Regions from separate parts of the Stenotrophomonas maltophilia complex sp. Om-AH-Sm3 genome, predicted to be linked through region 2. Evidence: predicted binding sites of a transcription regulator. Region 2 holds the regulator's gene; each other region holds the start of a gene.
What was found. The regulator FliA, encoded in region 2, starts transcription of late flagellar genes. The targets are predictions, from matches to a motif close to TAAAGTTTNNCNNNCNNNGGCCGATAA.

Region 1: a site for FliA is predicted at 5,300-5,326, ahead of AC10QF_RS09580 (methyl-accepting chemotaxis protein). Genes of this name have one in related genera too.
Region 3: a site for FliA is predicted at 2,800-2,826, ahead of AC10QF_RS01715 (methyl-accepting chemotaxis protein). Genes of this name have one in related genera too.

Annotation. Positions count from the first base shown of each region.
Region 1 covers NZ_JBYBLQ010000006.1:125,859-132,433, forward strand. Annotated here, with positions in the region: tRNA gene AC10QF_RS09535 (tRNA-Ala) at 36-111, shown strand; tRNA gene AC10QF_RS09540 (tRNA-Glu) at 161-236, shown strand; tRNA gene AC10QF_RS09545 (tRNA-Ala) at 281-356, shown strand; tRNA gene AC10QF_RS09550 (tRNA-Glu) at 404-479, shown strand; gene AC10QF_RS09555 (GNAT family N-acetyltransferase) at 574-990, opposite strand; partial or broken gene AC10QF_RS09560 (SOS response-associated peptidase family protein) at 1,067-2,013, shown strand; gene AC10QF_RS09565 (response regulator) at 2,138-2,518, opposite strand; tRNA gene AC10QF_RS09570 (tRNA-Leu) at 2,651-2,736, shown strand; partial or broken gene AC10QF_RS09575 (nucleotidyl cyclase domain-containing protein) at 3,006-3,211, shown strand; gene AC10QF_RS09580 (methyl-accepting chemotaxis protein) at 3,242-5,068, opposite strand; gene AC10QF_RS09585 (DUF5694 domain-containing protein) at 5,602-6,575, shown strand, end outside.
Region 2 covers NZ_JBYBLQ010000003.1:342,839-349,413, forward strand. Annotated here, with positions in the region: gene flhA (flagellar biosynthesis protein FlhA) at 1-537, shown strand, start outside; gene flhF (flagellar biosynthesis GTPase FlhF) at 684-2,306, shown strand; gene AC10QF_RS06190 (MinD/ParA family ATP-binding protein) at 2,293-3,180, shown strand; gene AC10QF_RS06195 (RNA polymerase sigma factor FliA) at 3,177-3,920, shown strand; gene cheY (chemotaxis response regulator CheY) at 3,978-4,370, shown strand; gene AC10QF_RS06205 (protein phosphatase CheZ) at 4,370-4,975, shown strand; gene AC10QF_RS06210 (chemotaxis protein CheA) at 4,978-6,575, shown strand, end outside.
Region 3 covers NZ_JBYBLQ010000001.1:358,836-365,410, reverse strand. Annotated here, with positions in the region: gene AC10QF_RS01740 (hemagglutinin repeat-containing protein) at 1-275, shown strand, start outside; gene AC10QF_RS01735 (hypothetical protein) at 272-490, shown strand; gene AC10QF_RS01730 (hypothetical protein) at 632-1,237, shown strand; gene AC10QF_RS01725 (DUF2628 domain-containing protein) at 1,368-2,255, shown strand; gene AC10QF_RS01720 (hypothetical protein) at 2,255-2,647, shown strand; gene AC10QF_RS01715 (methyl-accepting chemotaxis protein) at 2,858-5,080, shown strand; gene AC10QF_RS01710 (glycine zipper 2TM domain-containing protein) at 5,246-5,614, shown strand; gene AC10QF_RS01705 (hypothetical protein) at 5,840-6,575, shown strand, end outside.

The sequences.
Region 1 (6,575 bases), on a different contig from region 2:
TGAACACGCAGGTATGATAGGCGGCTCGGTAACACGGGGCCATAGCTCAGCTGGGAGAGCGCCTGCATGGCATGCAGGAGGTCAGCGGTTCGATCCCGCTTGGCTCCACCACTTTCGACATTAGGCCGTCGAAAGTTCTACAAGTTGAAGTTTTTCGTGCGTCCCCATCGTCTAGAGGCCTAGGACATCACCCTTTCACGGTGGCGACCGGGGTTCGAATCCCCGTGGGGACGCCAGTTTCAAAACGGACTCTGCTCCTGGCAGATATCCGGAGTTTCATGGGGCCATAGCTCAGCTGGGAGAGCGCCTGCATGGCATGCAGGAGGTCAGCGGTTCGATCCCGCTTGGCTCCACCACTTCGACATTAGGCCGTCGAAGGATCTACAACTTGAAGTTTTCGTGCGTCCCCATCGTCTAGAGGCCTAGGACATCACCCTTTCACGGTGGCGACCGGGGTTCGAATCCCCGTGGGGACGCCAATTCTTGAAAACCCCGGCTTCGGCCGGGGTTTTTCTTTGCCCGCGATCTGCCATCAAACCTCCCTGCGCGTAGATGGCTTCACCCGCCCATGGCTCAGAACCGCCGATACATCCCGATCGATGCCGGCGCAGTCGGTGCGAAACCAAACTGTGCATACAGCCGATGCGCCTCGCCATCGGCCAGCAGGCTGACGTACGCCGACGGCGGCAGGTTGGCCTGCATCCAGCCGTCCAGCCGCCGCATCACTTCCTTGCCCAGGCCCTGCCCCTGCAAACGCGGCAGCACCGCGATATCACAGACCTGCAGGTGGCAGCCGCCATCGCCGACGATACGGCCCATCGCCACAAGTTCTGCACCCTGGTAAGCGCACACGCCGAACAACGTATTGGGCAGCGCGCGGGCGGCTGCTTCGCGGGACTTGGCGCTGAGGCCTGCGAGCACGCGCAACTGGCAGTAGTCCTCGACCGTGGGTACGGCTTCGCGGAACTGGCAGGTGATGGAACCATTCATGCGGCATCTCCGGATGGGTCGGGCTATCCTGCAGCATCCACGTCGCAGCCGCTGCGACCCAGGCCCAAAGAGTCCCATGTGCTATTCCGCCCTGATCCGCGCTGACTACGCCAAGCTGGTACGCGAGTTCGGCGCCATCCTGTCGCTGGAGGACTTCGCCGAGCTGTACGCACACGATCCGGGCAAGAAGCGGCCGAAGACCCCGAAGGCGATGGATGACGGATTCGCCGGTGCGCGTACCGAACAGGGGCGGGACATCGTGGCGAAGATCCAGCGCAGGAGCAACAGGCACTGGAGGCCGAACTGGCCCGGCAACGCGAACGACGCGATATTGCCCATGCCACGCTGGCCACCCGGCCCACGCAGAAGGCGCGCAACGACCTGCGCGTGGCCGGCAACCGCATCGAGCGCGCACAGGCCCGGCTGGAAGACCTGCATCGGGTGCAGCTGCTGCCGCGTGACAACCGCATTTTCCCCGGCACCTACGCACCGGTGATGGTCAGCGAGAACGGCCAGCGCGTGATCAGGCCGATGCGCTACCAGTGCCGGCTGCCGGACAAGCCGGCGCGCAACGACGTGCTTTACCCCGGCACCTACAATGCGCGGCGCGACAGCCTGGAAGGTTACTGGCGGGGTGCGTTCGGACTGCGCCATGGCGTGGTGGTGGTACAGGCGTTCTACGAGCACGTGCCCCGCCACGCCATCGCCGGCCGCACCCTCGGTGCCGACGAAAAGGAACAGGACGTGGTGCTCGAATTCCGTCCCGATCCGCCCCGCGACCTGCTGCTGGCCTGCCTCTGGGCAGAATGGGAAGGACCGGAAGGCCGCCTGCTGTCGTTTGCCACGATCACCGACGCACCGCCCAGCGACGTCGCCGCTGCCGGGCATGACCGCGGCGTAGTGCCGATCCGCAAGGAACACCTCGACGCCTGGCTCAACCCCGAACCGGATGACCTGGCGCGCCAGTACCGCATCCTCGACGACCGCGAGGAGATCCGTTACGTGTACGAGGAAGCGGGCTGAGCGCCGGACGCAATTGAAAAACCCCGCCTGGGCGGGGTTCCTGGATCAGGGGTTGCCGCCACACATCGCAGGCCTGAGTATTCAGGCCTCGGCAGCAGACCCCTGCCAGCGCGCGGCGGACTGCTCAGGCCTTGACGCTGGAGCGACCCACCGCACGCGCCAGCGCGCGTGACAGATCGGCCGACAGGTAGGGCTTGACCAGCAACAGGCCGGCCAACATCGGTGTTGGCAGCTGCTCGGCCAGCATTCCGGTGGCCAGCACGAACGGAATGCCACGTGCCGAAAGCGCTGCAGCCACCGGTTCACTGGTCTCGTTGCGGGCCAGCCGGTAGTCCAGCAGGGCCACGTCAGGAGTGCTCTGCTCCAGCAGCCGCAGGGCCTCGGACACACTCGCCGCGAGGCCAACCACGACCGCACCGGCATGCACCAGCTGCATCTGCAGCAGGGCCGCGCTCATTTCGTCGTTCTCGACCACCAGCACCCTCAGGTCCTGCAACACTGTCATCGGCTACCGCTCCTGGAGGCAATTGCACGCTGGGAGTATAGCTATCAAGGGGCCAATGCCGACAGAAACCGCCCTCATAGGCCCTCCTACTATGCATCGCCTGCCGACCTCGGTTACACTCGCACGCTGCCTGCCGGTGTGGCGGAATGGTATACGCAGCTGACTCAAAATCAGCCGGGGGTGACCCCATGAAGGTTCGAGTCCTTTCACCGGCACCACTGCATCAAAGGCCAGGTCCATGACCTGGCCTTTTGCATTTCCCGGGCCAGAGCGCCGACACTGGCGAAGATGCCCCAGCATGCCCTGCCCGCGCGATTGCCCCTCCTGCGGGCGTCCGAGGCCGTCGCCCGGTCCCACTACTTCTCGCTGCCGGGCGTGATCGAGCACACCAGCTGGGGCGACGTTTCCGAACGGGCGATGGCGCTGCAGATCGCCCGCCATCTGCCTGACGCATCCGATCAGCGCCGGGCGCTGGGACGCCAACACCCTGCAGGCGGTCGCCGCGATCCTCGACGGCTGCCCGCAACGCAGTGATGACCTGCTGGCCCGCGACGGCGGCGAGGAATTCATCGCCACCCTGCGAGCGCCTGCGCGCCGCCGTGGAAACCGCCGCACTGCCCGCCGCTGAGGCCCCATGTGACCATCAGCATCGGCGTAGCCTGGCAGGCTGCGCATGAGCAGGCCGACCCACGATGCCGGGGAACAACACTCCGACCGCCGGGCCTAGACCGCGCGCAGCACCGCCGCGCCATGCAGGTGCCCCGCCCCACCCTGCACGCGGAAGCTGGCCACGGTCTGCAGAAGCTGCGCCGACTGCTCCTCCATGCTGCGCGCTGCGGCCGAGGCTTCCTCGACCAGCGCGGCGTTCTGCTGGGTGCCCTGATCGATCAGATCGACGGCATGGTTCATCTGCTGGATGTCGTCGCTCTGCTGCTGCGCGGCCGTGCTGATCTCGGACATCAGGTCACTGACACGGCGCACATTGACCACGATCTCGTCCATGGTGCGTCCGGCGCTCTCAACCTGCACGGTACCGGCGCCGACATTGGCCACCGACGCATCGATCAGCTGCTTGATCTCCTTCGCGGCACTGGCCGAGCGCTGCGACAGTTCGCGGATCTCGGTGGCGACCACGGCGAAGCCACGCCCGTGTTCGCCCGCACGCGCTGCTTCCACCGCCGCGTTCAACGCAAGGATGTTGGTCTGGAAAGCAATGCCGTCGATCACGCCGATGATGTCGACGATGCGCCGCGAGGACGCGTTGATCACGGCCATGGTCTCGACCACTTCGTGCACCACGTTGCCACCGCGGGCAGCGACATCAGCAGCACCACCGGCCAGCTGACTGGCCTGCCGTGCGTTGGTCGCGGTGCGCTGCACGGTCTCGGCCAGGCCCTTCATCGACACCGCGGTCTCCTCCAGCGACGCGGCCTGCTGCTCGGTGCGCTGCGACAGATCGCTGTTGCCCTGCGCGATCTCGGTGGCACCGACGGCGATGGTGTCGGCGGCGAACTTGATCTGGGCGATGATCGCGGCCATCGCCTCCACCAACGAATTCACGCCTTCGCACAGCTCGGCGATCGGCCCGTTCTTGTCGGCAGTGGTCACGCGCCGGGTCAGGTCGCCTTCCTTCGCGGCCGCCACCACTTCACGGGTCTGCGCCACGGCACGTTGCATGGCTTGGTTCTCATGCACCTGCGCGGTGATGTCGGTGGCGTACTTGACCACCTTGAACGGCTTTCCGTTGAGATCCAGGATCGGGTTGTAGGACGCCTGGATCCAGACCTCGCGCCCGCCCTTGCCGAGGCGCCGGTACTGGCCGGCATCGTATTCGCCACGGCCGAGCTTCTCCCAGAACTGGCGATACTCGGCACTGCCACGATACTCGGGCTCGACGAACAGCGAGTGGTGCTGGCCACGCACGTCGTCCAGGCTGTAGCCGGTGGCGGCCAGGAAGTTGTCGTTGGCCGAAAGGATGCGGCCGTCCATGCCGAACTCGATCACCGCCTGCGACTTGTCGATCGCCGCCAGCTGCCCGGCCGAGTCGGCTGCCTGCAGCTTCTGCGCAGTGATGTCGGTGGCGAACTTGACCACCTTGTATGGCCGCCCCTGCCGGTCCAGCACCGGGTTGTACGAGGCCTGGATCCAGATCTCGCGCTGGCCCTTGCCGAAGCGCCGGTACTGGCCAGCGTCATATTCGCCACGCCCCAGCCGCGCCCAGAACTCGCGGTACTCGGCGCTGCGCGCCTGCTCGGGATCGACGAACAGGGAATGATGCTTTCCCTGGATCTCCTCCAGCCGGTAGCCCATCGCCTGCAGGAAGTTGTCATTGGCCTGCAGGATGGTGCCATCGAGGGCGAACTCGATGACCGCCTGGACCCGGTGCAGCGCCGCGACCTGGGCTTCCAGCTCGGCACGGCCATCGGACACGGCCTCGGCGCCGGTGCGGTGCTGGGGAGCCAGCGCGCCCAGCAGGGCACGCCACGGCGACCAACGGGTATGCAGCTCGGCCGGCGCCTGCGCGCCCGCCGTGAAGCCTGGAATGAGCATTGTCTGATCCTCGGTGTCCGGTAAGCGGTTGCGACCCGACGGGCGGGATGCCCGGCGGCAACTTCAGGTGCCAGGGACTACAGGGGCCAACCGGCACCTCTCGAGCGACTGCCACGAACGTCCGCTGCGGGTGCCATCGGCATCTGGGAGCGGCGGAACACACAGCGCGGGCCGCCCATCGGGGACGGCCTGGGGTCCTGCGGCGGGTGACTGGAGCGGGATCCAGAGGGAGTATCGGCGAGGGGATCGGTGGCTTTAGCCGGATTACGCGACGTCCGTCGCAACTTCAGATGCGGCTGCAGGGGCGCGGTAGACAATCGCGATGTACTTCACATTCTGCTCACGCTCGGCGGGGACACCGGGTGTCGTCACGGAACATATCGCGCGTTGCCGCCGTCACTGGGCATAGCCTTGCCCGGCACGCCGATGCAGCTCAAGCCCGAAAGGTTTGCATGACCAACGGGCGATTCCATGGCAGGTGAAAATGGCCAGCATGCAGCGAACCGCAGGACGCTCACTGACACGGAGATCGCATGTTCCCACGCTTGGCCAGCTTCCTGATCCTGGGCCTGTGCAGTACCGGCGCCCTCGCTGCCGATGCCACCTATCGGCCCGCCTTCCAGCCGGACCAGCTGAAGGGGCCGCCTGCAGGGCGACCGAACGAGGTACTGGTACTGGGCACCGCCCACCTGTCCGGCCTGCCCAAGTCCTTCCAGCCCGCCTTGCTTGAACCGTTGCTGCAGCGACTGGTCGCCTGGAAGCCCGGGCTGATCGCCACCGAAGACCTGTCCGGCCTCCAGTGCGATTCCATGCGTCGCTACCCGGAACGCTATGCGGAGAGCGTGGCCACCTACTGCTTCGACACCACCGCTGCGCAGGCTGCCACCGGCCTGGACGTGCCTTCAGCGAACGCCCAGGCCGAGCGCCTGCTTGCGACCTGGCCGGACGAGCCGACGCCCGCCCAGCGTCGTCGGCTCGCCGCATTGTTCCTGGCTGCGGGCGAACGCGGCTCGGCGCAGGTGCAATGGCTGCGCCTGCCTGCGCCCGAGCGCAAAGCCGGCGATGGGCTGACGCCGGCCCTGGTCGAGATCCTCGGCAAAGGCCTGGTCCGCCGCAATGAAACCAGCCTGATCGCCGCCGTCGTTGCCGCCCGCCTCGGGCATGAACGGCTGTGGGCCGTGGACGACCACACGGCCGATTCTCCCACACCGGCGGAGGATGAGGCGGCGGCCAGTGCAGCCATCACCGGTGCCTGGAACAATACGTACTTGCGGGCGCGACGGGAGGCCGATGAACGCCTCGTGGCCAATCTGGACAAGCCCGGTGGCGTCATGGCGCTGTATCGGGATTACAACAGCCCGGCGGCAGCGATGGCAGCGTACCAGAGCGACTTCGGCGCGACGCTCGTCGAGCCGTCCTCCAAGGCGTTCGGCCGGATGTATGTCGGTTACTGGGAAACCCGCAACCTGCGCATGGTCGCCAACATCCGCGACGTACTGGGCCTGCA
Region 2 (6,575 bases):
GCCAACCTGGCCAAGAGCGCGCCCAAGCTCGTCGAAGATCTGACGCCCAAGGCGCTGCCGCTGTCGGCGGTGGTGCGCGTGCTGCAGAACCTGCTGGTGGAGCGCATTCCGATCCGCCAGCTGCGCAAGATCGCCGAAGCGCTGGTCGAACATGCGCCCGCCAGCCAGGACCCGGCCGTGCTGACCGCCGCGGTGCGCACCGCACTGGGCCGCTTCATCGTGCAGGAGATCGCCGGAATGTCGGCGGAGCTGCCGGTGTTCACCCTCAACCCGCAATTGGAACGTGTCTTGCAGGAGTCCACGCAGGGCAACGGCGCCGCGCTGGAACCCGGACTCGCTGAGCGACTGCACCAGAGCCTGGCCGAATGTGTCAGCAAGCAGGAAGCCCGCAACGAGCCCGCGGTCGTGCTGGTACCTGGCCCGGTGCGCGCCGCGCTGGCCCGCCTGGTCCGCCACAGCGTTCCGTCGCTGTCGGTCCTGGCCTACAGCGAGGTGCCGGAGGACAAGCGCCTGAAGCTGGTCGGAACGATCAGCTGACGCCCGCCCGCCGATGCGCCAGAAAACAGACACCACTTTCGAACCAACGCAACTGACAGACACCAAGGGGAACCCGCACCGTGCAGACCACCGACCACCCGAGTTCCCCGACCGCCACCCCGCCGTCTTCGCCCCGTGACCACAGCATGAAAATCAAACGATTCGTCGCCGCCGACATGCGCTCGGCCATGAACCTGGTGCGCAAGGAACATGGTCCTGACGCCGTGATCCTGTCCAACCGCCGGATCGAGGAAGGCATCGAGATCGTCGCCGCCGCCAACTACGACGAGAGCGCGGTGCAGCGTGCGCTGGAAGCCTCGCGCCGTGATGTCGCACCGCCGCCGGCCCCCAAGCCGCGCACCGCCGCCGACGCGGTGATCGCCGCCGTCACCCGCCGCCGCAGCAGCACCCCGGCACCGGAACCGATTGCCGCGACCACCTCGGCGGTGGCCGCCCTCGCCCGTGCAGCGGTGGGCGCTACCGGCCGCACCCTGGACAGCGCCGACGAGATCGTGCCGACCCGCGGCAGCACCGGCTTCGCCGCCACGCTGGCACGCGCCGCCGTCAATGAGCCGGCGCTGCCGGACCAGATCTTCGCCCCGTTCGCCGAAGCCATCGTCGCACCGGCACCCGCCAGCGCCACTCCGGCCAACCGCGCCCGCTTCCAGATCGACCCGCCGCACGAGGCGCATCACGAAAGCGCGGCCCCGGCCGTGCAGCCGCCGCCGCTGCCGACCGCAGCCCTGTCCGAAACGCAGCCGGAGGTCGCGGCAAGCGAACCGGCGCTGGCCGATGCCACCGTCGAAACCGCGCCGACGCCGACGCTCGCCCCAGCCCCGGTCCTGACCGTGGTCGCCCAGGACGACGCCGAGATCCGCCAGCTGCGCCAGGAAGTGGCCGGCATGCGCCAGGTGATCGAGCGCGAAATGAACCGCTTCACCGACGAGCGCCTGCGCGGCTGCCCGGTGCGCGCCACCGCGCTGGACCTGATGGACGAGTACGGCTTCGATGCTGGCCTGGCCCGCGACGTCGCCATGCAGATTCCGCTGGAGACTGAGGCGCACCGAGGCCGCGGCCTGATGCTGGGGCTGATCTCGCGCAAGCTGCCGATCGCCCCGGTCGACCCGCTGGAGGAAGGCGGCGTGATCGCGCTGGTAGGCCCGACCGGCGCCGGCAAGACCACCACCATCGCCAAGCTGGCCTCGCGCTTCGCCGAGAAGCACGCGCCGCGTGACGTCGCCCTGGTCACCACCGACACCACCCGCATCGGCGCCCGCGAGCAGCTGTATGGCTATGGCAGGCAGCTCGGCATCGCCGTCCACGAGGCCAACAGCGGCACCGACCTGGACCAGCTGCTGGAACGCCTGAAGGACTACAAGCTGGTACTGATCGACACCGCCGGGCTGGGCCCGCGCGACCGCGCGCTGGCCGCCCAGCTGCAGTGGCTGCGCGCCGCCCGCCAGGTGCGCACCCTGCTGGTGCTGCCGGCCAACACCAGCTTCGGCGACATGGACGAGGTGGTCCGCCGCTTCGGTGCCGCCAACCTGCAGGGCCTGGTGCTGAGCAAGCTGGACGAAACCGGCCGCTTCGGCAACGCCCTGTCGGTGGCCGTGGACCATGCCCTGCCGATCACCTGGGTGACCGATGGCCAGGACGTTCCGGACGACCTGCACCGGGCAAGTGCGGCCAATCTCGTACTTCGCCTTGAAGATTTGCGCCGAGCGGCCGATATGCCCTGCAACCCGGAGTTGAACCATGCCGTCGCGTGAGTACGCCAAGCTGACCAAGACCTTCCCGCTGTCGGCCACCCGCAGCGAGCCGCTCGGCCCTGTGCGCACCATCGCCGTGACCGGCGGCAAGGGCGGCGTGGGCAAGACCAACGTGTCGGCCAACCTGGCCGTGGCGCTGGCCGGCATGGGCAAGCGCACGCTGCTGCTGGACGCCGACCTCGGCCTGGCCAACATCGACGTGATCCTGGGCTTGAACCCCACCTTTACGCTGGCCGACCTGGTTGCCGGCCGCTGCTCGCTGGACGATGTCATCGTCGAAGGCCCGAACGGCGTGCTGGTGGTCCCGGCCGCGTCCGGCCGCCGGCACATGGCCGAGCTGGCCCCGGCCGAGCACGTCGGCCTAGTCAACGTGTTCTCCGAGCTGGAGCGCGAGCTGGACATCATGGTGGTGGACACCGCCGCGGGCATCACCGACGGCGTGCTGACCTTCTGCCAGGCCGCGCAGGACACCGTGGTCGTGGTCTGTGACGAGCCGGCTTCAATCACCGACGCCTACGCGCTGATCAAGGTGCTCTCGCGTGAACGGGGCGTGGACCGCATCCAGGTGGTGGCCAACATGGTACGCGACCCCAATGAGGGCCGCGTGCTGTACGAGAAGCTGACCCGCGTCTGCGAGAAGTTCCTCGCCGATGTTTCGCTGAACTACCTGGGCTGCGTGCCGCAGGATGACTGGCTGCGCCTGTCGGTGCAGCGCCAGCAGCCGGTGGTGAAGGCCTACCCGTCCAGCCCGTCCGCACTGGCGATCACCGAGATCGCGCGCCGCACGGCCCGCTGGCAGGCGCCGACCGAACCACGCGGCGGCGTCGAGTTCTTCCTCGAACGCATCCTCAAGCAGCGCGGGGTGGCGGCATGAAGGGCGCGGCCCAGTACAGGGAAGTCCAGCGCTCGGCGGCCAACGAGGTCATCGCCCAGCACTCGGACCTGGTGCGGCGCATCGCCCACCATCTGGCCGCGCGCCTGCCGGCCAGCGTCGAAGTCGACGACCTGATCCAGGCTGGCATGATGGGCCTGATCGAGGCTTCGCGCAGCTACGACGCCGACCAGGGCGCCTCGTTCGAGACCTATGCCTCGATCCGTATCCGTGGCTCGATGATCGACGAGATCCGCCGTGGCGACTGGGTGCCGCGCTCGGTGCACCGCCGTGCACGCGATGCTGCGGCCACCATCCGCCGCCTGGAACAGAGCAGCGGCCGCGCCGCCAGCGCCACCGAAGTGGCCGCCGCGATGGAGATGCCACTGCCCGAATACCTGCGCCTGATGGAAGACGCCGCGCGTGGCCAGGTGCTGAGCCTGGAGTCGCGCATTGAGGACCAGGGCGAGCTGGACACGGTCGCACAGGGTGGCCCGACCCCGCAGCAGGTGCTGGAGCGCAGCGAGTTCGGCCGCGAGCTGGGCAAGGCCATCGGCCATCTGCCCGAGCGCGAACAGCTGGTGCTCTCGCTCTACTACGAGCAGGAACTCAACCTGAAGGAGATCGGCGCGGTGCTCGGCGTGAGCGAGTCGCGGGTCTGCCAGATCCACGGCCAGGCCGTGCTGCGCCTGCGCGGCCGGCTGAAGGTATTCGAGGCCGTCGACGCCGGCCTCGAAGAATGAACATCCCCGAGGCAGCTGCCCCCGGCCGCCCGGAATGAACAACAAAGGAACTCTGCTTTGAACAAGAACATGCGCATCCTGATCGTCGACGACTTCTCGACCATGCGTCGCATCGTCAAGAACCTGCTGGGCGATCTGGGCTTCACCAACACCGCCGAAGCCGAGGACGGGCATGCCGCGCTGTCGCTGCTGCAGAGCCAGCCGTTCGATTTCGTGGTCACCGACTGGAACATGCCGGTCATGACCGGCATCGAGCTGCTCAAGGCGATCCGTGCCGACGCCAAGCTGAAGACCCTGCCGGTGCTGATGGTCACCGCCGAAGCCAAGCGCGAGCAGATCATCGAAGCGGCCCAGAACGGCGTGAACGGCTACATCATCAAGCCGTTCACCGCGCAGACGCTGGAAGAGAAGCTCGGCAAGATCTTCGAACGCCTGGCGGCCAGTGCCTGATGGATACCACGGTCGACAAGAATGCCCTCGCCCTGCGCCTGCAGGAAGCACTGGACGCACTGGAGTCCGGTGACGAAACCGCCTGGCGGCAACGCATCGACGGACTGGTCGCGCTGCGCACGCAGCCGATGATGAGCGGCCTCTCGCGGCTGGCCCGCGAGCTCGGGCAGGCCCTGGGTGAACTGCCGACCGTGCCCAGCGAGGCCGGCGAACTGGACGATGCCTGCGCACGCCTGGACCACGTGGTGGCGATGACCGAACAGGCGACGCACCGCACCCTGGACCTGGCCGAGGAATGCCGCAGCCTGACCGAACAGCTGCGCGCCGAAGGCCTGCAGCCGGGCCAGGATGCACAGCTCGAGCGCATCCGCCACAACCTCACCGAGATCGCCCTGACCCAGAGCTACCAGGACCTGACGGGGCAGATCATCCGTCGCGTGGTCGGCATCGTCCGCCGTGTGCATGAGGGCTTCGGTGCGCTCGGCCTGCCGCCGGAACAGCATCGCACCGATCCGGAACTGGCCGGGCCGGCACTGAAGGGACTGGACCGCCACGCGGTCTCGCAGAACGACGCCGACGACCTGCTGTCGGACCTGGGGCTGTAAGCATGAGCGCGGTATCCGACGACATCACTGCCGATTTCATCATCGAGGCGCAGGAAATCCTGGATCGCCTGGGCGAACAGCTGGTGTCGCTGGAGCAGGCACCACAGGACACCGAGCAACTCAACGCGGTGTTCCGGGGCTACCACACGCTCAAGGGCGGCGCCGGCTTCCTCGGCGTCACCGCCATGGTCGAGTTGTGCCACGCCGCCGAAGAAGCGCTGGGCATCGCGCGCGCGGGCCAGGCCGTGCTGCAGGCCCATCACTTCGATGCCGCCCAGCAATCGCTGGACTACCTGCAAGCGATGCTGGATGCAGTTTCCTCCGGCACCGAGCCGGGCTATGCGCCGCCGGAGCTGATCGCCCAGTTCGACATGCATGGCGGTGCCGTGGCTGCACCCGCCGCCGCAGCAGCTCCCGCTGCGGGTGGCAGCGACCTGATCACCGACGACGAGTTCGAGGCCCTGCTCGACCAGCTGCACGGCGGCAACGCACCGACTGCGGTGGCGCCGGCAAGGAAGGCCGACGACGGCCTGATCAGCGAAGACGAGTTCGAAGCCCTGCTCGACCAGCTGCACGGTGGCGCCGCACCCGGCGCCAAGCCCATCGCTGCGGCAGCGCCCGCACCGATCGCGGCACCACGCCCACTGGCCGCACCGGCCGCACCGGCACCTGCAGCGGCGACCAAGCCGGCCGCCAAGCCGCTGGCCGAGGCCGAACACACCGTGCGCGTGGACACCAAGCGCCTGGACGCGATCGTCAATCTGATCGGCGAACTGGTGCTGTCACGCAACCGGCTCAAGACCCTGCGTGCGCGCCTGCGCGACGAGGAACTGGACCGCGCCGTGTCCACCCTGGACATCGCCACCGCGCGCCTGCAGTCGGCGGTGATGCGTACCCGCATGCAGCCGGTAGGCAAGGTCTTCTCGCGCTTCCCCAAGGTCGCCCGAGACGTTGCCCGCTCGCTGAAGAAGGAAGTGGACCTGGAGCTGATCGGCGCCGAGACCGAGCTCGACCGCAACCTGGTCGAAGCGCTGGCCGACCCGCTGGTGCACCTGGTCCGCAACGCCATCGACCATGGCGTGGAAATGCCCGACCTGCGCGAAGCACAGGGCAAGCCGCGGATGGGCCATGTGCGGTTGTCGGCGCAGCAGGAAGGTGACTACGTCAGCATCGAGGTGCAGGACGATGGCGCCGGCATCGACCCGGAAAAGCTGCGCGCGAAGGCACGCGAGAAGGGCCTGATCGATCCGGAGGCCGCCGCCCGCCTGAGCAGCGAGGAGTGCCTGCACCTGGTGTTCCTGCCCGGCTTCTCGACCAAGCAGCAGGTCACGGATATCTCCGGCCGCGGCGTTGGCATGGACGTGGTGCAGTCGCGCATCCGCGAACTGAGTGGCCAGATCCAGATCCAGTCGGAGCTGGGCCGCGGCAGCCGCTTCCTGATCCGCGTGCCGCTCACCCTGGCAATCCTGCCGACCCTGCTGGTGCAGGCCGGCGAAGACGTCTATGCGCTGCCGCTGGCGCGCGTGATGGAAGTGCTGCACGCACCGCGCACCTCGCTGGGCTGGTTCGATGGCCGCGCCGTGCTCGACCGCCGTTCGCA
Region 3 (6,575 bases), on a different contig from region 2:
CCAGAATAAAATATGTCGAATTGCCGACTCAGGGTAGAATAAGGTACGTTCCTCCGTCGGGATACTCTGCATCAAATCCGCTTCCCCGTGGCCCCAATAATGGATATCTGGATAGATTTGGTAATGAATGGACAAAAGGTCCGTCGCGCACTCAGGGGCAGGCTTTCGAGTGGGATGTGCAATTGTCCAGAACTGGAAAGGCGCAGTTGGGCTGGGCGACACGCGACGGGTCGCATCTTAATATTTCGCTTGATGGACGGATTACGCACAAATGAATGAAGCTATTGATTTCTATATGGAGGTTGAGGTCGTTGAGCCCCGGTCTGTATACGTTGGTCGACGTGGTGGTGTGCTGGGGATAAGTCGGGAGGAAGATGGCGTCGTCAAGGGCTATGCAGTGATGCTGCATGGGATGGATACATCTGTCTTCTTTGAGTCGGGTGACGTGGTTGCGACAGGTGTCAGGTTTGATCGATCGCATTATTATTGATAATAATTTGGATGTGATTTTAAAACTTCAATTCTGGATTGATTGTTGTCGGGCAAATTTTCGGTGCGATTTGTTCGCCGCGGTGCGGGCCTGGGCTTTTAGGGTCCTGGTGGCTCGATTTGTGATGACAAAGTGAGATTCTTGAATCCGCGGAAGCGGAGGGTTGAATTCAGTGGTTTGAAAAATTCTTGTTTTGGGGTGGGTATTTCCAGTGGATTCTCCGTTGCATGGGATGCGCCGATTGTTCCTGGCGTATCCATGGCAGCCATACCTCTGCATGCGTCATACGGTGATCTGGACGCGGCTATTGCTGCATTTCTGATCGACGCGGATGCTCAGTTGTACAGGTTTAAGGACGGGCCTGATCTTCGTCTGGAAAGGTATGGTCCTGACGAGCATGGAAACGGCGGGCTCCTGTTCTCCCTGCCTGGCGGTGATCGCACTGGTGATATGGCTGCGCTCTCTATTACGATCGGCGACTGGGGTGTGCGGGCGATCAAGGTTTACGCATTGGGGATGCCGTGGGATGTCGTTGCACGTAAGTCCTATCGTGGACTTGCAGCAGGTTCAGTTGGCATTGGAAGTCTGGTTTCAGATTTTCTTTGCTTCACCGAGTTGCATTTCGATGAAGCAGAGGAGTGGTTCTGTAGCGGAGGTCAGTACGCTGCCCTCGAAATTTCCGGTTGGGGTGTGCCGCTTGAGGATGAGCCGGAGCAGGTCGTGACTGCAATCTGCGTCGTGGCTTGAGAGTGTTTATGGTCGTTGCATTGAGTTCGAGTAAGGCCGCGCTGAGTACAGGCGGGGTGGGACTCAATAGCCGAGATGCTACGTGGTAAGCGGTCGTGAGTGATTTCGTGTCGAGTTTGGATGAAAAATAATGAGAGCAAGGATTGAACCCACCTTCGGCAGCGCCGTCGGTGAAGCGGTGCAGAGCACAGATGCAACCTCTGATGGGCCGAGCGAGAAGGACGCACTGGCGATCGTGGTAGGAGACCGGTTCTCCACCTACCTCCACTACTGGAGGCTGTACGACGCAAGCGGCGGGGCGCCAAGGCGCTGGAACTGGCCGGCATTCCTGTTCTCGTCACTCTGGTTCTTCTTCCGGCGCATGCATGCGTGGGGCGCGATCTGGTTCATCCTTTCGCCGTTGCTGATGACCACCTTCGTGCTGCTGGGGCTGCCATGGTTGTCCTTGCTCTCCTTCGTGGTGTTTCGCGTACTTGCAGGAATCCTGGCGAATCCGCTGTACCTAGCGTATTGCCGAAGGATTGTCCGCAAGGTTGATGCTGAGCATCGCGGGGCACATCGGCGGCACCTTGAGCTGCAGAAGGCTGGTGGTGTCAGCTACACCGCTCTGGTGATCGCCTTGGCGGTAACGGCCTCACAGAACACCCTGATCAAACTGATCGTTGGTTCGATATCAGAGCCAACGCCCACGCAGTCTGCTCTGCACGTGGCGGCGAACCCGCCGGATCTGCCGGACCCGCAGATAGAGGAAGCGGAGCAGGTGGAGTACCAGGAGCAAATGCGTGCGATCGCAATGACGGCGTGGCCAGCAGGTGTTCCCATCGAGGGCAATGCCTGCATTGTCGAGCTGCGACTGGCGCCCCCGGGGCGAGTGCTGGAGGCCAATGTTCTGGAGCCCTGCACGTTGAGCGAGGAGCAGCGCGAGATGATGCTGGGCGAGATCAGGCGCACGGACTTCACGATCGAGGGGAAGATGCGGTTCTTCAACAGGCATACCCTCATCGGCCTGCGCAGGTAATGAGCATTTCGCTGTTTCTCGAGGTCGAAGCCGGTGCCGACCTGGCTGCCGTGCTGCACGCTCTGGATTCGATCCAGGCCGAGTACGCCGACGGTACTGACGGTCTGCATGGGTATCTTCCAGCCTCCAATACAGGCTTCGGATTCAGCATCGTCGACCCGCCGGAAGCTGTCGTTGCGGAAGGGATTGAAGCCGAGTGGCAAGTGGGCCTGCTCGGTTCGTTTCATTTCCGCGCGAGCGGGTTTAAAAGCGCCTGGGAGGAAATCTGCAACTTCATCAAGCGTTACGCCGCGGCGTGCGGGTTCCGGTTTGTGCTCTCTTTCCAGTTCGAGAGCATCTATGCGGCAAGGCTCGGGAAGGATCTGGTCTTCCCGGGGCCAGCTGCCCCGTAATGCCGCGCAACGGGCTGGCAGGTCCCTGTCTGATCCCATTCTCGCTACCCGTGGCGATATACCTTATGGATACAGCGCCTTCGTGGGTTGTCTGATTTCACACCTGTCTGCACAGTTCCAGAGTTTTAGATCGATATAATAATACCGGCCCATAAAGTTTCCCCTGCCCGCGCCGCCATCGATCGTACGGCCATGATCAAGGGAATTGAGATGCTCGCCTTACGCAACCTCCGTGTGGGATCCCGGCTGGGGGCCGGGTTCGGTTTGCTGCTGCTGTTCATCGTGGCCATCGTCGGCCTGGCGCTGTACGGAAACCATCTGAAGTCTGCCCAGTTCTCGAAAGTGGTGGACGTCAACATGGTGAAGATGCGGCTGTTGAATGAGATGCTGGATACCAACAACGCGGTGCTGATGCATCGCCGGCTGATGGTGATCAAGCGCGGCGAGGATTTCGACAAGGATTATCAGAAGGCGCAGGAGCTGTCGCAGACCTACGACGGTATCTGGGCCAAGTACATCAAGATTCCGCGCGACGCCACCGGCGATAGCCTGGTTGCGAAAATCGACGCGGCACGCAAGGCCACCGACGCCTCCACCCAGCATCTGCACGAGCGCATGAAGGCCGGTGATTTCGACGGTGCGGCCAAGGAACTGCTCGCCGAGCACGGCCTGGCGACCGCATGGAATGAGACGATCTCGACCCTGCTGCGGCATCAGGAGACACTGACCGCGCGCAGCCGCGAGGAATACCGTTCAACCGAATCCTGGACCGGCACGCTGTCGATCGTGTTCGGCGTGCTGAGCCTGATACTGGGCTCGCTGGCCGCGTGGGCCATCACCCGCAGCCTGACCCGCCCGCTGGAAGGTGCGGTGAAGCTGGCCGACGGCATCGCCAACGGGCGGCTGGACAACAGCATCGACGCGTCCGGCAACGATGAGGTGACGCAGCTGCTCAGGTCGATGCAGCGCATGCAGGCGCAGTTGCAGTCGGTGATGGCGGCGCAGGGCGAGCTGGCCCGCCAGCACGATGCCGGCAGCCTCAGCTATCGCATGGACGAGGCTGCCTTCCCCGGCGACTACGGGCGCATGGTGCACGAGACGAATGCGCTGGTCGGCTCGCATGTGCAGGTGCAGAACCGGCTGATCGAAGTGATGAAGCATTACGCCCGTGGCGACCTGTCGGTGGACATGGATCCGCTGCCGGGCGAGAAGGCGGCGATCACCCAGGCAATGGACGAGACCAAGACCAGCCTGTCGGCGATCAACGGCGAGATCCGCCGGCTGGCGACGGCCGCGGCGGCGGGCGACTTCAGCCTGCGCGGCGATGAAGATCGCTTCGCCTATGATTTCCGCGACATGGTGGCTGGACTCAATCGCCTGATGCAGACCACCGACGAGAACCTGGTGCAGGTGTCGACGCTGCTGCAGGCGATCTCGCGCGGTGACCTCACCGTACGCATGCAGGGCGACTTCCACGGCGTGTTCGCCCGCATGCGCGATGACTGCAATGCCACCGTCGATCAGCTCAAGCAGATTGTCGGCCGCATCCAGTCCAGTGCGTCCAGCATCAACCTCGCAGCAGGCGAGATTGCCTCGGGCAACACCGATCTGTCGCGGCGTACCGAACAGCAGGCGGCAAACCTGGAAGAGACCGCAGCATCGATGGAGGAACTGACCTCCACCGTGAAGCAGAACGCCGAGCATGCACGCCAGGCCAATCTGCTCGCCATCGGCGCGCACGGTGTCGCCTCGCAGGGCGGCGAGGTGGTCGGCCAGGTGGTCGCCACGATGTCGGCCATCGAAGCCTCGTCGAAGAAGATCGCCGAGATCATCAGTGTCATCGACGGCATCGCCTTCCAGACCAACATCCTGGCCTTGAACGCGGCGGTGGAAGCCGCGCGTGCCGGCGAGCAGGGCAGGGGCTTTGCGGTGGTGGCCAGTGAGGTGCGCACGTTGGCACAACGCTCGGCCGGTGCGGCCAAGGAGATCAAGGGCCTGATCGAGGACTCGGTCGGCAAGGTCGCCGATGGATCGGCGCTGGTCCGCCAGGCAGGCACCACGATGGGCGAGATCGTGGCGTCGGTGCAGCGCGTGACCGACATCATGGCTGATATCTCCGCCGCATCGCAGGAGCAGAGCTCGGGCATCGAGCAGGTGAACCAGGCTGTGGTGCAGATGGATGAGACCACGCAGCAGAATGCGGCGCTGGTGGAAGAGGCCAGTGCAGCGGCACGCTCGATGGAAGAGCAGGCCAACCTGCTGGCTGAGGCGGTTTCGGTGTTCCGCACGGGTGCGACGACGGCAGCGGCGGTGGTACGCCCCGCATTGGCAGCGGTAGCTGCGACGGTCACCCCGGTACGCCGGCCCGCTGCGCTTTCACCCCGCATCGAACCGACACTGGCGGCCAATGCCGGTGGTTGGGAAGAGTTCTAGAACGTGGCACGCCGGTAGGGAGACGGCGCCCATCACGATGGCTGATCGTGATGGGCGCGGATTTTCTTCCTGAACGCGCGATGGCCGATGAGGTGGCGGACACGTGCATTTCACTTCCGGTTGCCAACTGCGGGAGGACACTGGCGCCCTACCGGAACTCAGGAGATGGCCATGAAGACCTCGACCCGATTGCTTGTGCTGGGCACCCTGCTGGCGGCTTCGTCGGTGGCCGGCGCGCAGACGTATGGGCCGCGCGATGAGGGACGCAAGTTCAACGACGGCAGCCGCGTGGTCTGCAAGAACGTGGAAGTGCAGCGCAACTCGCGCGATCCGAACCGCATCGCCGGTACGGCCACCGGCGCGGTGATCGGTGGCCTGCTGGGCAACCAGGTGGGCGGCGGCAATGGCAAGAAGCTCGCTACCGTGGCCGGTGCTGTTGCCGGTGGTGCGGCGGGTCGCCAGATCCAGGGCAACAGCCAGCAGAAGAATGGCGACCGCGTGGTTGAGCGCCGTTGCGAGCGTGTCTATCGTTGATCGGTTGCCGACAGCGCCCGTTCCGCCTTACACATCGCAGTACTCGAACGCCGGCCCCGCGCCGGCGTTCTTCGTTCCGGACCTGTATCGCTGACTCCGGCGTCGTGCCTATACTGCGCCGACTCAACGGATGAATGTCCAGTGAACGAATCGGCTCCAGCTCCCCAACCGGCACCGCTCGCAAGGCACGACCCGATACCGGAAGCGACTGCCCATCCCCATCGGGTGCGTGATCGCACCGATGAACTCGAGCTCTTCATTTCGGGCCTGCTGGCGTTCGCGCTGCTGGCCGTGCCGGGTTATCTGTTCGACGCCTGGGCGCGCAGCAGCCTGCACACCGAAGGCATGTACTTCCAGATGCTCTGGTTCGGTTTCAGCATCAGTGTCGGCATGTGCTATGTGCTGGCAGTGGCTTTGATCATCCACCTCACGGTGCGCGGCTACTGGATCGGGCTGATCGGCCTCAGGTCGCATTTCCCCGATGGCATTGACTGGGGGCGCCTGCCAAGAATGGGGGCGGTCACGCGCGCCTTCCTGCAGGCCCGGGACGGAGGCCTAGATGGCAGCATCGAACGTGCCGACCGGCTGGCGACGATGCTGTTCTCGACCACCCTGCTTGCCGTACAGACATTGGCGGGCACTCTGGTATTGGCCGTCCTGACGCTTGGTGTGTCGATGGTGATCGGCGCGCTGTCCGGTGGCGCCGATCACGTCGCCATGCTCGCCCTGTGCACCGTGCTGGCCGCAATGTTGGCGCTGGCTGTTACCCCCGGGATCCTGGAGAAGATCGTGGCGCGGCGGCAAGCGCGCGGGCAGCCCCATGAGCGACCGCAGCGACTGCTGCAGGGCATGCTGGCGGCACTGCAACGGGTTCCGCTGTTGCGCCTGATGCAGACCATGCAGCTGACCATGCAGAGCAACCTGCGCTCGCGTTCGTTCATGGCGGCCTACCTGTTCGCGG